Kineosporia sp. NBRC 101731: one gene and its partner. The protein of the gene in region 1 interacts with the protein of each later gene in a pairwise test. Links are inferred from orthologs where the notes say so. Each region holds a gene or a part of one and is shown on either strand. Other genes may lie near its edges.

Evidence for each region. The genes of interacting proteins can lie anywhere in the genome.
Region 2: the proteins of rplL (region 1) and dnaE interact in binary tests that used the Escherichia coli proteins (3 or more experiments, as listed by UniProt). The link is inferred for Kineosporia sp. NBRC 101731 from one-to-one orthologs.

Annotation. Positions count from the first base shown.
Region 1 is NZ_BSTC01000001.1:1,161,532-1,169,251, forward strand. Bases 5,002-7,720 are described here. They hold rplL (50S ribosomal protein L7/L12), read left to right. Parts: upstream 5,002-6,030; coding sequence 6,031-6,411; downstream 6,412-7,720. Other genes in these bases: QSK05_RS05125 (response regulator), read left to right, coding at 5,002-5,108; rplJ (50S ribosomal protein L10), read left to right, coding at 5,350-5,916; rpoB (DNA-directed RNA polymerase subunit beta), read left to right, coding at 6,974-7,720. Also shown: transcription termination/antitermination protein NusG, read left to right, coding at 1-270; rplK (50S ribosomal protein L11), read left to right, coding at 306-743; rplA (50S ribosomal protein L1), read left to right, coding at 832-1,542; QSK05_RS05115 (PP2C family protein-serine/threonine phosphatase), read left to right, coding at 1,806-3,002; QSK05_RS05120 (ATP-binding protein), read left to right, coding at 3,016-4,689; more of QSK05_RS05125, read left to right, coding at 4,686-5,001. UniProt on the Escherichia coli protein: The binding site for several of the GTPase factors involved in protein synthesis (IF-2, EF-Tu, EF-G and RF3). Is thus essential for accurate translation.
Region 2 is NZ_BSTC01000013.1:60,383-68,776, reverse strand. What follows is about bases 1,766-5,903. They hold dnaE (DNA polymerase III subunit alpha), read right to left. Parts: upstream 5,521-5,903; coding sequence 1,966-5,520; downstream 1,766-1,965. Other genes in these bases: QSK05_RS28420 (hypothetical protein), read right to left, coding at 5,890-5,903; QSK05_RS28430 (DUF6300 family protein), read right to left, coding at 1,766-1,969. Outside these bases: QSK05_RS28440 (inositol monophosphatase family protein), read right to left, coding at 1-565; QSK05_RS28435 (LysR family transcriptional regulator), read left to right, coding at 662-1,549; more of QSK05_RS28430, read right to left, coding at 1,643-1,765; more of QSK05_RS28420, read right to left, coding at 5,904-6,285; QSK05_RS28415 (serine hydrolase domain-containing protein), read right to left, coding at 6,382-7,551; QSK05_RS28410 (sensor histidine kinase), read left to right, coding at 7,663-8,394. UniProt on the Escherichia coli protein: DNA polymerase III is a complex, multichain enzyme responsible for most of the replicative synthesis in bacteria. This DNA polymerase also exhibits 3' to 5' exonuclease activity. The alpha chain is the DNA polymerase catalytic subunit.

The DNA of each region.
Region 1 (7,720 bases):
TTGAGCCTGAACGAGGTGTTCTCGATGCTCGCCCCGGCCCTGGAGCCGACGGAGAACGCGGGCACCAGCAAGAGCTCCGGCAAGTCTGAGGTGAAGGTCGTCGACTTCGAGGTCGGCGAGACCGTCACCGTGATGGAAGGGCCGTTCGAGACCCTGCCGGCCACCATCTCCGAGATCAACGCCGACGCCCAGAAGCTCAAGGTGCTGGTCTCGATCTTCGGTCGGGAGACTCCGGTCGAACTGTCGTTCGCCGACGTCTCCAAGATCTGATCGCACCTAAACACCCGGAAAAAAGGAACAGCGTCATGCCCCCCAAGAAGAAGGCCAAGGTCTCAGCTCTGATCAAGCTGCAGATCAATGCTGGCCAGGCCACTCCCGCCCCGCCGATCGGCCCTGCGCTCGGTCAGCACGGCGTGAACATCATGGAGTTCTGCAAGGCGTACAACGCCAAGACCGAAGGCCAGCGCGGCAGCGTGGTGCCGGTGGAGATCACGGTCTACGAAGACCGTTCCTTCACCTTCATCACCAAGACCCCGCCGGCCTCCGAGCTGATCAAGAAGGCTGCGGGCGTTCCCAAGGGCTCCGGCGAGCCCCACAAGACCAAGGTCGGCACGCTCACCGCCGCCCAGATCCGGGAGATCGCCCAGACCAAGCTCGAGGATCTGAACGCCGCCGATCTGGACAACGCGTCCCGGATCATCGCCGGCACCGCCCGCTCGATGGGCATCACGGTCCAGGGCTGAGTCCCTCCCCGTACTGAACTTTTTTCACAGCACCGCGTGGCAGGGCCCAGCGCGGCCCGTCGACCACAACCTCTCCAGGAGGAGAACCATGAAGCGCAGCAAGTCCTACCGCGCAGCGGCGGAGAAGATCGACAGCTCCGAGCTGTACTCCCCGCTTGACGCGGTCAAGCTGGCCAAGGAGACGTCGAACACCAAGTACGACGCCACCGTCGAGGTCGCATTCCGCCTGGGTGTCGACCCGCGTAAGGCCGACCAGATGGTCCGCGGCACCGTGAACCTGCCGAACGGCACCGGCAAGACCGTCCGGGTGCTGGTCTTCGCCACCGGTGACCGTGCCGCGCAGGCCGAGGCCGCGGGCGCCGACATCGTCGGCTCCGACGACCTGATCACGAAGATCCAGGGCGGCTTCCTCGACTTCGACGCCGTCGTCGCCACTCCCGACCTGATGGGCAAGGTCGGGCGTCTGGGTAAGGTGCTGGGCCCGCGTGGCCTGATGCCGAACCCGAAGACCGGCACGGTGACGATGGATGTCGCCAAGGCGGTCGAGGAGATCAAGGGCGGAAAGATCGAGTTCCGCACCGACAAGCACGCCAACCTGCACTTCATCATCGGGAAGACCTCGTTCACCGAGACCCAGCTGGTGCAGAACTACGCGGCCGCGATCGACGAGGTCATGCGCCTCAAGCCGTCCGCCGCGAAGGGTCGCTACTTGAAGAAGGCGACCATGACCACCACCATGGGCCCGGGCATCCCGGTCGACCCGACCCAGGTGCGTGTGCTGGTCGAAGACCAGGCCTGAGCCTGTTCCGCACCGGCACGAACCCGGGCGCCTGACGCCCGGGGCGACCACCTGATGAACGGCCCCGTTCGCACTGTGCGAGCGGGGCCGTTCTCATGATCACTAAAGCGCATCATCGCCGTCTGGCAGGGGCAATTTCTACTGATCCGCAAGGTAGGGTTAATGGGCGCGGCGCCAAACGGGGTACCCCGTATGTGGTGAGGGTCCAGCAGCCGGGCCCCAGCGCCGTTTGCTGTGCACAAAAAGTGTGGGGCGGAGGCCCGGTGTACGAAACTGAACGACTGGAAGAACCGGCGGCACGCTCGGAGAGCAGGCTGCTGCTCGTCGAGGACGACGACGGTGACGCGCTGATCGTCGAGGATCTCCTGGACCTTGCCGGCAGCGACTTCGAGATCGTTCGCGCCCGCAGTCTCAAGCAGGCCCGCGACCTCCTGCGTCGCAACCGCTTCGGCTGCGTCCTGCTCGACCTCGGCCTGCCCGACGGGCAGGGCCTCGACGTCGTGCACGCCTTGCTCGACGAGGCCTCCGACGTCGCGGTCATCTGTTTCACCGGCCTGGACGACGAGCGCTCGGGGGCCGCCGCGGTCGCCGCCGGCGCTCAGGACTACCTGGTCAAGGGCCAGGTCGACGGTGAGCTGCTGAGCCGGGCGATCCGTTATGCGATGGAGCGCCGCCGGGCCGAGGAGCAGTCCCGTCAGCTCTACGCCAGCGAGGTGCGGGCCGGGGAGTACGCCCGTCTGGAACGTGGCCTGCTGCCGCTCACCCAGACCCGCGACCCCGCCCTCGGCGTCACCGCCCGCTACCGCCCACAGGCCGGTGACCTGCTCGGAGCCGACTTCTACGACGTGGTCGAGGCTCCCGACGGCCGGGTCTTCGTGCTGATCGGCGGCGTCGCCGGGCACGGACCGGAAGAGGCCGCGCTCGGGGTCAGCCTGCGGGTCGCCTGGCGGGCCCTGGTGATGGCCGGGGTGGACCCGAACCGTCTGCTGCCGGTGCTGGAAGACGTGCTGATCCGTGAGCGGCGCTCGGACGAGATCTTCGTGCAGGCCACGCTCTGCGTGATCGACGCCGACCGGCTCACCGCGCACCTGTGGCTCGCCGCCCACCTGCCGCCGGTCCTGCTCGACCCGGTGCCCACGCCGCTGCCGGGTGACCCGGCCAGCCTGGCGCTCGGCCTGCTCCCGCCCGGTGCCTGGCGGGGCCGCAAGATCACCCTGCCCACCCGGTGGCGGCTGCTCTTCTACACCGACGGTCTGGTCGAGGGCTCTCGCGGCCACGGTATGCCGCACGAACTGGGTGTGCCCGGTCTGCTCGACCTGGCCCGGTCCAGCCGCGTGATCAGTGACGACGGTGCCGACGTGGTGGACGACCTGCTCGATCGGGTGCAGGGTGCGCACGGGGGAGAGCTACCCGACGATGTCGCGGTGATCGCCGTGCAGTGGCCCCGAGAATTCCAGTGACGAGAGACTTTCAGTGACACAGACGCAGTCCGTGGCCGGCGACACCCTGTGGGAGCGGATCCGGCAGCCCCGGGTCTGGGGTGTCCACGGCCGCATCGCCGCCGCCCTGGTCGTGGTGGTGGCGCTACTCACCGGGGTGGTCACCGCGGCTGTGGTGACCCTGCTGGAGACCCGGCAGGTGCAGCGTGAGGTGGTCCGGGACTATTACGACGGGCTGCGTTCGTCGCAGAACTACTTCATCGCGATGCTCGACTCGGAGACCGCGATCCGCGGTTACGCGCTGACCCACGACAAGTCCGCGCTGGACCCGCTGAACGACTCGGGCCAGCCCTGGGACCATCCGGTCTCCGGCAACCTGGACACGGTGCTGCCCGACACCAGCGTGGTGCCGAAGATGCAGGAGGCCGAGAAGGCCGCCCAGGTCTGGTACTACGAGTGGGCCGCCCCGACGATCCAGTCGCTCGAGGACGGCGCGGACCTCACCGAGGCCGACTTCACCGAAGGGCGTCAGCTCTTCGACGTCTTCCGGGCCCGCTACACCGAGGCCATCAATATCCTGCGCCCGGAGCGGGAGAAGGCCGCCGACCATCTGGGCGAGGTGACCAACCTGGGCTTCGCCATCGGCGTGCTCAGCGCGATCATCTGCCTGGTCGCCGGCGTGGTGCTGTGGATCCTGATGCGGCGCTGGGTGAGCCGGCCGGTGGCGTTCCTGGCCGGTGAGGCCCGGATCGTGGCCAACGGTGAGCTGAGCCATCAGGTCATCGGCATCGGCCCTCCGGAGTTCGTGCAGCTGGGTGCCGATGTCGAGATGATGCGCCACCGGCTGATCAGCGAGGTCGAGAAGGCCGAACAGGCCCGGCGCGAGACGCTGCAGGCCCGGACGATCCTCGAGGAGCAGACGCAGGAGCTGCAGCGGTCGAACCGGGAGCTCGAGCAGTTCGCCTACGTCGCCTCGCACGACCTGCAGGAGCCGCTGCGCAAGGTGGCGAGCTTCTGCCAGATGCTGCAGCGGCGGTATGGCGGGCAGCTCGACGACCGGGCCGACCAGTACATCCACTTCGCGGTGGACGGGGCCAAGCGCATGCAGCAGCTGATCAACGACCTGCTGGAGTTCTCCCGGGTGGGCCGGCTCAGCACGCCCTCCGCAGACGTGGACCTGTCCGAGTGCCTGGCGAACGCACTGCTGAACCTGGAGACGGCCAAGGAGGAGTCGGCGGCCGAGGTCACCGCCGACGATCTGCCGGTGGTGCACGGTGAGGCGCCGCTCCTGACCCAGGTGCTGCAGAACCTGATCGGCAACGCGATCAAGTTCCGGGCCGGCGCGGCTCCCCGGATCCGGATCACCACCCGCCGGGACGGCGATTTCTGGGAGTTCACCTGCACCGACAACGGCATCGGCATCGAGCAGGAGTACGCCGACCGGGTCTTCCTGATCTTCCAGCGCCTGCACGCCAAGGAGGCCTACGGGGGCACCGGCATCGGGCTGGCCATGTGCAAGAAGATCATCGAGTACCACGGCGGGAAGATCTGGGTCGAGCCCCCGGCCGCCGACGCGGTACCGGAGCCCCGGGACGGTGTCTGGGAGCCCGGCCAGGACGGTCCGGGTACCACCATCCGCTGGACCCTGCCGGTCAACTCCGACCTGAAGGTGCTGGAGTCCGAGCCCACGGTGAAGGTGATGCGGTGATAGCGATCCTGCTGGTCGAGGACGACCCGGGCGATGTCCTGATGACGCGGGAGGCCCTGGAGGGCACCGGTCTCGCCAGCCGGCTGAACGTGGTGGGGGACGGGGCGCAGGCCCTGGACTTCCTCTACAAGCGCGGCGAGTACACCGACGCGCCGACACCCGACCTGATCCTGCTCGACCTGAATCTGCCCAAGGTGCACGGCCGCGAGGTGCTGGCCCAGGTCAAGGACGACCCGCAGCTGCGGCAGATCCCGGTGGTGGTGCTGACCACCTCGGAGGCTGAGGAAGACGTGCTGCACAGCTACGACCTGCACGCCAACGCCTACGTGACCAAGCCGGTGGACTTCGAGCAGTTCGTGAAGGTGGTGCGTCACATCGACGACTTCTTCGTGAGCATCGTCCGGCTGCCCCGGCGCTGAATTTTGTTCTGGGCGCTCTTCACCCGTACTCTTGACGTAGCCAAAGATCGCCGGTCGCCGTCCTCTACCGAGTTCGGCCTAAGGTCCCGCCATTGCGTGGGCGACCTGCGTAGGTGTCCGGATTGGCTTTGATTGCTCCGCCCCTGATGGGTGGAAGACTTCCAACGCCCCGTGCATCTGCGCGGGGCGTTTCGCACGTCTGGGGCCGTGACCGCACCGGCAACAGAAGTGAAGGAGTCCCATGGCACGGGCAGACAAGGCTGCGACGATCGCAGAACTCACCGAGAAGTTCCGCGGTTCCAACGCCGCGGTCCTGACCGAGTACCGAGGACTGACCGTCTCCCAGCTCACGCAGCTGCGTAAGAGCATCGCGGAGCACGCGACCTACACGGTCACCAAGAACACGCTGACGAAGCTGGCTGCGCAGAACGCCGGCGTCACGGCGTTCGACGGCGAGCTGGCCGGTCCGAGCGCGGTTGCGTTCGTCACCGGTGACGCGGTCGAGGTGGCCAAGAGCCTGCGTGACTTCTCGAAGGCGAACCCGGCGCTGGTCGTCAAGGGCGGTTTCCTTGACGGCAACCCGCTGACCGCCGACGAGGTGCGCAAGCTCGCCGACCTGGAGTCCCGCGAGGTGCTGCTGGCCAAGATGGCCGGCGCGATGAAGGCGTCCCTCACCAAGGCCGCCGTCCTCTTCAACGCCCCGCTCTCCAAGACGGTCCGGACTGTCGACGCCCTCCGGGCGAAGCAGGCCGAAGGCGCTCCCGCAGCTGCCGAGAGCGAGACCGCGGCCGAGACCGTGGAGGCCTGACCTCAGGTCAGTCCCGCACCACCTGATTCATCTGGATCCTGCGCAGCAGATCCACTTCTCCAGACCTCGTTGCGGAGCATGTCTCGCAACGCAGTACCGAAAGGGATAGCCACCATGGCGAAGCTCAGCACCGACGAACTGCTCGACGCCTTCAAGGAACTGACCCTGATCGAGCTCTCCGAGTTCGTGAAGGCGTTCGAGGAGACCTTCGACGTCACCGCCGCCGCCCCGGTTGCCGTGGCCGCCGCCGGTGGCGCCGCTCCGGCCGAGGCCGCTGTGGAGCAGGACGAGTTCGACGTCATCCTCGAGGCCGCCGGTGACAAGAAGATCCAGGTCATCAAGGAGGTCCGTGGCCTCACGAGCCTGGGTCTGAAGGAAGCCAAGGACCTGGTCGACGGCGCCCCGAAGGCCGTCCTCGAGAAGGTCGCCAAGGACGCTGCGGAGAAGGCCAAGGCTGCCCTCGAGGGCGCCGGCGCCACCGTCACCCTGAAGTGATCTCCGCCCGGCGCACCGCCGGGCATGCTCCACGGTTCCCCGTACCGCCCGGCGGTGCGGGGAACCGCTGCTTTGGGATGATTCACATTGCACCGGTCGTCGCGCACCGGTCGTCGTCCCGTACTCCTCGAAGCTCTGGGTCCGCCCTGTCACCCGATCGGCCGAACGGCCAGGTAGCAGGCTCGTTCCTCCGGATGATGTGGCTCTGCACCGTTCGTGGTCCGCGAGTGTGACCGGAAGTCGACGCAAAGTCGGCACACCGGTCACCGGAATGTCGCGGCGCGTGGGGTTGACGCTGGTCTGAGCGCTTGTCATGCTCTTTCTGCAAGCACCGCCGTAGAGCGTGAAGATGCAGGTGAGCCGGGCTACGCCCATCGTCTGCGCCAGGCTCTGAACGGCGACGTGCTGAGTTGCCAGCACCGGCTGAAATGCCGGTTAGACAGTCCTGGCCATTTTCCGGTAGGGTGAGCCTTTGCGCTGACCTCTGCCCTCCAAGCGTCGATTCGCGGGAGAATCCAGAGCGCGCGCACGTTACGCCCGCAGGCCCGTGGAAGGACCCCTCTTGGCTGCCTCGCGCACCGCGTTCAATGGCTCGACTAGCCCGTCCGGCCGTATCTCTTTCGCCAAGATCCATGAACCGCTTGAGGTTCCCAACCTCCTGGCATTGCAGACCGACGCATTCGACTGGCTGCTCGGCAACAACAAGTGGCAGGCACGGGTGCAGGCCGCCGTCGACGGTGGCCGCCAGGATGTGCCCATCACCTCTGGTCTTGAGGAGATCTTCGAAGAGATCTCCCCGATCGAGGACTTCTCCGGATCGATGAGTCTGTCGTTCCGTGACCACCGCTTCGAACCGCCCAAGTACTCGATCGACGAGTGCAAGGAGCGGGACATGACGTACTCGGCCCCGTTGTTCGTGACGGCCGAGTTCATGAACACCACCACCGGCGAGATCAAGAGCCAGACCGTGTTCATGGGCGATTTCCCGCTCATGACCGAGCGCGGCACGTTCGTGATCAACGGCACCGAGCGAGTCGTCGTCTCGCAGCTCGTGCGTTCGCCCGGTGTCTACTTCGAGCGCTCGATCGACAAGGCCTCGGACAAGGACATCTACACCGTCAAGGTGATCCCGTCGCGCGGTGCGTGGCTGGAGTTCGAGATCGACAAGCGCGACATGATCGGTGTCCGCATCGACCGTAAGCGCAAGCAGTCGGTCACGGTGCTGCTGAAGGCGCTGGGCTGGTCCGAGGCGCAGATCCTCGAGGAGTTCGGCGAGGTCGACTCGATCCGCCAGACGCTGGAGAAGGAC
Region 2 (8,394 bases), on another replicon or contig:
CGGGGACGGACATCCGCACGTAGAGCGCCGCCTGCAACATGGCGGTGATCCCGGCACCGACCCGCCGGGCGTGCGCCGGCTCGCGGGAGGGCTTGGCCTGGCCGGTCCCGGCCAGAGCCATGGTCAGATCGGTCTTGGCCGAGACCGCCAGGGGCCGGCCGTTGAGCCGGGCTCCCCCACCCGCGACGGCGGTGAACAGCTCGTCGGCCAGCGGCGCGTAGAGCACGGCCAGTTCGGGACGGCCGTCACGCACCAGGCTCACGCCGACATTCCAGTCGATCATGCCGTGCACCGTGTTGACGTTGCCGCCGACCGGGTCGACCACCCACCAGTCACCGGCGGACATCGGGCCGGTGCCGTGCTCGTCCTGGTCCCACTGCGAGCCGGGCAGTGCCGCCAGCAGGGCGGGGCGCAACTGATCGGTCACGAGATCTTCGTTGCGGCGGATCGCGGCCATCAGCTCCTCGCCGGTCGAGGGCCGCGACTGCGGCGAATACTGCTCCAGCAGGCGGATTCCGGCGGCCCGAACGGCTTCGCTGACGGTGGTGAGAAGTTCTGCAGACATTTTATTAACTCCGTTTGAACGACTGAAGGTGCCTTCAGCCTCTACGGAACCTGGGATTAAGTCCAGTGCACTCTTGACAACCGATAGTTTACTTTCATGCAACTGGATCTGAACCTGCTCACGGCGCTGGACGCCCTGCTGGAAGAGGGCAGCGTGACCGGCGCCGCGGATCGGCTGCGCCTGTCCACGCCGGCTGTCAGCCGCACGCTGGGGCGCATCCGGCGGCTCACGGGCGACGACATCCTGGTGCGGACGGGGCGGACCATGACCCCCACGCCGTACGCCCTGGCCATCCGCGAGCCGGTGAGTGATCTGGTGCGGCAGGCCCAAGCCCTGCTGACACCCCTGCGCGAGCTCGACCTGGCCACCCTGGAGCGGACTTTCACCCTGCGCTGCCACGATGCGCTCGTCACCTCGCTGGCGCCGGAGCTGCTGCGGCAGGTCGGCGATCAGGCTCCGGGCGTACAGCTGCGCTTCCTGGCCGAAACCGCCACGGACACGGACGATCTACGGCACGGCAAGGTCGATCTGGAGCTCGGCGGGAGTGCACCGCAGCTGCCGGAGTTCCGGTCCGAGACGATCCGGCACGACCCGCTCGTGGCCGTGATGCGGCCAGGGCATCCCCACGCCGAGAGCCTGGATCTGGACAGCTACGCCGAGCAGACCCACGTGCTGGTCTCCCGCCGCGGCCGCCTCAGCGATCCGATCGACGAGCTCCTGGCCGCTCACGGTCTGCGCCGACGGGTGCTCGCCGCCGTGGCCACCACCGCGGCCGCCGCCCTGGTGGTCAGCCGCAGCGACAGCCTGATGACCGCCCCGTCCCTCACCTGCCGGCCCCTGATCGAGGCGTTCGGGCTGGTCACCGCCCCTCTCCCCCTCGCCGTGCCCGACGCGTCCATCATTGCTGTCTGGCATCAGCGCTACGAGACGGATGCCGCCCATGCGTGGCTGAGGGGGAAAGTGCGGGAAGCCCTCAGCGCCTGAGAACGCTCAGGCCTCTCCCCGCCACCGGCATCAGCGGCCGGGCGTGGACCTCAACCCGGGTGCTGCCGTCGTGCCTCCTCGGACGGTGCGACGTCAGCACCCGTCCCCACGGTGGGACCCGCCCGGTGACGACCGTTTGGCCTGCGCCGTGACCAGCCATCTGGCGATGAGGGCCGATCCCTGGTCGACGTTCTCCAGGTTGATCTGGCCGTGCACCGCGAAATAGGTGATGAGCGGACCGGCGTCGGGATGGTCGATGTCGCAGGTCTCGCAGAGCACCGCGACCCCCGACCCGGTGATCGTGTCCGGTACGACGGCGGACATGATCCCGGGCCGGGAACAGTCGGGGCAGTCGACGGTTTCGGCCGTCGTCTCGACCGTGACGGGGACCCCGCCGGGACCCGGGCCCGGTCGGGTCACAGGGTGACCGCGGTGGAACCCAGGAGTGCCTTCAGCTCCCCCATCAGGGCCCCGCTAATAGCCACCGAGTAGTTGGGTAGTTCCATCACGGTCTCGCGCCGGTTGTGCGAACGCAGACACAGGTGGACGGGGGTGTCACCGGGGTGGTTGGTGAGGATCTGGCGCATCTTCTCGGTCAGGTCGGGGACGACCCGGTGGGTCGGGATCGAGAGGATGATCGGCGCGGTTCCCCCCGAGACGGTGGAGACGTCGAGGATCTTCATCTCCCTCCCCATCATGGAGAAGGCACCTTCCCGGTCCTGGATGATGCCGGTGACCGACACCACCAGGTCTTCGGTGACCTCGGGGGCGATGGCCATCCAGGACTGACCGAAGAACGACACCTCGATGGCGGCGTCCTTGTCTTCGACCATCAGCTTGGCCCAGGGGTTTCCGCTCTTGGCCGAGACCCGGCGCTCGACCATGGTGACGAGACCGGAGAGCGTGACGTTGCCCTGCGGCGGGCCGTCCAGGTTGAGCAGCTCGGCAATCGACAGATCGCGCTCACGGGCCAGGATGCGCTCGGTGCCGTCGAGCGGGTGGCTGGAGACGTACAGGCCCAGCATGTCGCGCTCGATGGCGAGCAGTTCCTTGCGGCCCCACTCGCTCTCGTCGATGTCGAGCTGCAGGCCGAAGGTCTCGTCGGGGCCGGTGTCGAGCGTGCCGAACAGGTCGTCCTGACCGATGCCGGCGGCCCGCTTGACCCCCATGACCGCGTCCACCGCTGCTTCCGCGACCTTGACCAGACCCTTGCGGGTGTGGCCGAGAGAGTCGAAAGCGCCTCCCCGGATGAGGGAGTCGATCGCGCGCTTGTTACAGGCGGGCAGGTCGATCTTGTCGAGGAAGTCGGAGAACGAGGTGAAGGCGCCCTTCTCCGTACGGGCCGCGACGATGGCCTCGATGACGTTGTCGCCGACGTTGCGGATGGCCCGCAGGCCGAAGCGCACGTTCTCGCCGACGGCGGTGAAGTCGGAGACCGATTCGTTGATGTCGGGCTGCAGGACCTTGATGCCGATCGACCGGGCGTCGGCCAGGTAGATGGCGGCCTTGTCCTTGCTGTCGTCGACCGAGGTCAGCAGGGCCGCGGCGTATTCAGCCGGGTAGTTGGCCTTGAGGTAGGCGGTCCAGTAGGCGACGAGCCCGTAGCCGGCGGTGTGCGACTTGTTGAAGGCGTAACCGGCGAACGGGAGCATGACGTCCCACAGCGCCTTGATCGCCTCGTCGCGGTAACCGTTGGCCTTCATCCCGGTCTCGAAGGTGACGAACTCCTTCTCCAGGATCTCCTTCTTCTTCTTACCCATGGCCCGGCGCAGCAGGTCGGCCTGGCCCAGGGTGTAACCGGCCACGGCCCGGGCGGTCGCCATGATCTGCTCTTGGTAGACCAGCAGGTGGAACGTGTTACCCAGGATCGGTTCCAGGACCTCTTCGAGGTCGGGGTGGATCGGGACGACCTCCTGCTTACCGGTTTTCCGCAGCGCGTAGTTGGTGTGCGCGTTGGCGGCCATCGGGCCGGGCCGGTACAGGGCGAGCACGGCCGCGATGTCTTCGAACCGGGTCGGCTCCATCAGTTTCAGCAGCGAGCGCATCGGCCCACCGTCGAGCTGGAACACGCCGAGGGTCTCGCCCCGGGCCAGGAGCTTGTACGTCTTCTCGTCGTCGAGGGGCATCGTCAGGGTGTCGAGCTTCACCCCGGTGTTGGTCTCGATGATCTTGATGGCGTGGTCGATGATGCCGAGGTTGCGCAGACCGAGGAAGTCCATCTTCATCAGGCCCATTTCCTCGCACTGAGGATAGGAGAAGCCTGTGAGCAGGGTTCCGTCAGAGGTGCGCTTGTGCATCGGCACCAGGTCGAGCAGCGGTGCCGAGGAAAGGATGACGGCCGCGGCGTGGACGCCGGTGCCGCGGATCAGGCCCTCGATGCCCAGGCCGGTGTTGTAGATCCGCTTGACCTCGGGGTCGGTCTCGATCAGCGTCCGGATCTCGCCGCCCTCGGCGTACCGGGGGTGGTTCTTGTCGAACAGGTCGGCGAGCGGGACGCCCTTGCCCATCACGTCCGGCGGCATGGCCTTGGTGATGCGGTCACCCATGGAGAACGGGTAACCGAGGATGCGGTTCGCGTCCTTGACCGCGGCCTTGGCCTTGATGGTGCCGAAAGTGTTGACCTGGGAGGTGTAGTCGGCACCGTACTTCTCGGTGACGTACTTGACCATCTTGTCGCGCTGACGGTCGTCGAAGTCGAGGTCGACATCGGGAGGGCTGATGCGGTCGGGGTTGAGGAACCGCTCGAACAGCAGGTCGTGCTCCAGCGGGTCCAGCTCGGTGATGCGCGTGGCGTAGGCCACGATCGAGCCGGTGGCCGAACCACGGCCCGGCCCGACGGGGACCCCGGTGTCGCGGGCCTGCCGGCAGATGTCGGACACGATGAGGAAGTAGCTGGAGAACCCCATCGGACCGATGACCTTCATCTCGGTCTCGTACCGCTCGATGACGTTCTGCGGGATCGGGTCGCCGTAGCGCTTCTTGAGCCCGATCTCGACCTGCTGGCGCAGGTACGACTCCTGGGTCTCACCCGCCGGCACGTCGAACTGCGGCATCCGGTCGACGTAGGTGAAGACCTCTTCGTACGACTCGACCATCTCGGCCACGAGCAGCGTGTTGTCGCAGGCCTGCGGCAGCTCCCGGAAGAGCGAGCGCATCTCGTCGGAGGTCTTCAGGTAGTAGCCGGCGCCGTTGAACTTGAACCGGTTGGGGTCGTCCTTGTTCTTACCCACACCGATACACAGCAGGCTGTCGTGCGCGTCCGCCTCGGACTCCAGCACGTAGTGCGAGTCGTTGGTGGCCAGCAGCGGGATGTCCAGGTGCTTGGCCAGCTTGAGCAGGTCGGCGCGGACCTCGTGCTCGATGTCGATGCCGTGGTCCATCAGCTCGAGGAAGTAGTTCTCCTTGCCGAGCATGTCCTGGTAGGCCGCGGCGACCTTGACCGCCTCGTCCCACTGCCCCAGCCGCAGGCGGGTCTGCACGGCCCCGGACGGGCAGCCGGTGGTGCCGATGATGCCCTCGGCGTGCTGGGCGATCAGCTCCATGTCCATGCGGGGCTTACCGAAGAAGCCCTCGTAGCTGGCGATCGACGACAGCCGGAACAGGTTGCGCAGGCCCTGGGGGTTCTTCGCCCACATCGTCATGTGGGTGTACTGACCGCCACCCGAGACGTCTTTGCCGCCCTCGCCGCCGTCTGCGGTCGCTCCGCGCTGGCCGCCCTTGCCCCAGAAGACCTTGCGCTTGTGGTGACGCGACTCCGGGGCGACGTAGGCCTCGATGCCGATGATCGGCTTGACCGGGCCCTTCTTCGCCGTCTGGAAGAACTCGTAGGCGCCGAACATGTTGCCGTGGTCACTCATAGCGATCGCGGGCGCACCCTGCCGCTCGGCCTCGGCGAACAATTTCTTGTTCTTGGCCGCCCCGTCCAGCATGGAGTACTCGGTGTGCACATGCAGATGGACGAAGTCGCTCACGGTGAGTAAGGCTCCTGCGCTCGATCGGGGGTTCAACGGGGGCAAGTTTAGGCGCTCCGTACCGGCCCTCGAAGCAGATCCCCGGCAAGTCGCCCCGATCCGGTGACTCATCCCGATTTGCCCGGGCCACCCGCCTGCGGACGATTCATCAAACGAGGGTCCACGACCTTCACCGGCTCGTCGATCCACATCAGTTCGTCATCGGGGGTATACCCCTACGCGAGCGCCTCCGCGGTCGATCGCCATGCCTGCAGGGTGAGCAGCAACCGGTCGAACCGTGACACCGCGGCGCAAGCGCGAGCCGGACGGGCTGGCACCCTGCCGATCCCGTTCCGGTCACCAGGTCCTGCCTCGGCGACCGGGACGGTGTCAGTGGCATTCGTCGAAGGTCAGGGCGAAGGACGAGCGGGACGGTCCGGTACAGACCTGCGTCTCGACCTCTCCTGAACCGAAACGGTCTTTCGTGCTGTCGGTCTCCACCTGGATCTCGCCGGACCCGAGGTTCCGGAACACCTGCGTGATCGGGTCGCCCTCGACGGTGGGATAGGTGACCTCCAGGGTGGCCGGATCGCCCGCGGTCACGGCGCCGAGGAAGCAGTCGGCGCCCTGGTCGCTGATCCGCGCGCTCTGATCCAGCACCTCCGTGCCGCAGTCGGTCATCGCGGAGGTCTCGGCCGCGGCCGTCACGACCTCGACCGTCTCCGGCTCACCGCATCCGCCGAGGGCGACGAGCAGCCCGATCCCCACAACCGTCCAGCGCCACATGCGTCCTCCATCGGTGAGCCCCGGACTTCTTCTACACCCTTTGGACGCAGGCCGGGGCATCTGGTTCCGGGCGATTTCCGGGCGATTTCCGGGCGATCAGGTCCGGCCGCACAGGGCATGGGCGATGAGGGTGTCTGCGGCCCGCTGCTGCCGGACCGGATCCGTGGGCGTACCGCCCAGAGCGGTGTTCATACTGACCACGGCGCTGCGCCGGCCGTCGGGGGTCACCCCGGTCACCGTGATGAAACCGGCGTCGCCCCCGTCGTGGCCCCAGTACACACCTCCGCAGGCCAGGGGGCGGCTGATCAGGCCCAGCCCGTAACGGGCACCGGGCATGAAGGCGTCGATCTCGGGCGTGACCGGAACCGTCCGCTGCATGGCCTCGTGTTGAGGACGAGGCAGGAGACGGCCGTCGAGTACGGCCTGGAAGAAGATGGTCAGGTCGCGTGTGGAGCCGACCACCGCGTCCGGATCGCTCGGTACCTGCTCGGTCACGTCCACCACGGCGCCGTTCCCGAAGACCTGGTGGGCACGAGCGTGCGGGGCGGGTAGCAACGGCGAGATCCCCGGCCAGCTGAGGGTCTTCAGGCCCAGCGGTTGGGCGATGCGCTCGCGGGTCAGTCGTTCCAGCGGACGCTTCCCGGCCTTCTCCACGACGGCTCCCAGCACCAGGAATCCGGTGTTGGAGTAGGCCCATCCGGTACCGGGGGCGAAGTCCGGCCGGTGCCGCAGCGCCCGGGCGATCAGTTCGTCGCGGGTGTGCACGTCGTAGCGCTGTTCGAGGTACCCCTGGGGAGTCTCGTAACCGGGCTGGTCGTCGTGCAGACCGCTGGTGTTCTGCAGCAGGTGCCGAACCGTGATCCTCCGGCCCTCCTCACCCGGGACGGTGTCCGGAAGCCATGTCCCCACCGGATCGTCCAGACCGAGCCGCCCCTCGCCGACCAGTTGCAGAGCCACCACCGCCACCATGGCCTTACGGACGCTGGCGATCCGGAACCGGCCCTGCACCGGCACGGGTGCGCCGGTGAGCCGATCGGCCCGGCCGCTGGTCACGATCCGGGAACCGGCACGGTCCCGGACCTCGGCCTGCACGCCGATCACGCCCAGGGCCCGGATGCCATCGGCATCCCTCTGCAACTGAGTCTGCGGCTGAGTCTGCTGCGGAGAAGGGCCGGCCGCGGCCAGTCTGCTCGCAAGTGCGGTGAACGCCAGTGCCACGACCAGCGCAACCAGACCTCGACGTCCTCTGTTCTGCAGTGATTTCATGTTCTGCACCGTAGTTTTCCGGATCCGGCCCGAGCAGTACCCCGGCCTGTAGGGGGCGGGCTACAGCTGGCTGTAGTGCTGCGACCGGGATCGTGGGCCCACACTGGGCAGGTGCTGGGGGACGACATACGGCGCGGGTGCGTCGAGACCGTACGGGGCTGGGTGTACCTGCAGACGAAGCTGGTGGAGGGCCCGGCCGGTGCTCTCACGCTCCCCCTGCTCCGGCATCACGGTTTCTCCCGGAAACTGGCGGCCCGGCAGCAGACCAGGGCACGTCGGTTACTGCGATCCCCGGACGGGCCGATGACGCTCCCGCGCCGGTCGCGGGTCCTGGCCTGGGTCCTGGTCCAGGCCACCGCGGGCACCGCGACCGGGCTGGCGGCCCTGCTCGTGGTCGGTAATGCGCTGGTGGCGGTGGTGGCCACCGGATTCTGGTGGGCTCTCCCGGCCTCGGACCCACCGCGCTTGTTCGTCGAGACTCCGGTGCGGAGCTGGTCGGTCGCCCTGGTGCTGGGCCCGCTCCAGTTCGTGCTGCTCGCCGCCGTTGCGACAGCTGCGTTCGGGCCGGTGGGACGGATCTACGCCCGCTGCTGCCTGAAGATCCTGACGCCCTCGGCCACCGAGCAACTGACCCGGCGGGTGGCGGTACTGACCGAGACCCGGGCCGACGTGCTCGACGCGCACGTGAGTGAGTTGCGCCGGATCGAGCGGGATCTGCACGATGGCGCCCAGGCTCACCTGGTGGCTGTGGCCGTTCGTCTGGGTGTGGCGGAGAAGGCCCACGCACGGGACGATCACGAACGGCTGGGTGCGCTCGTGCGGGAGGCGCACGACGAGATCAGG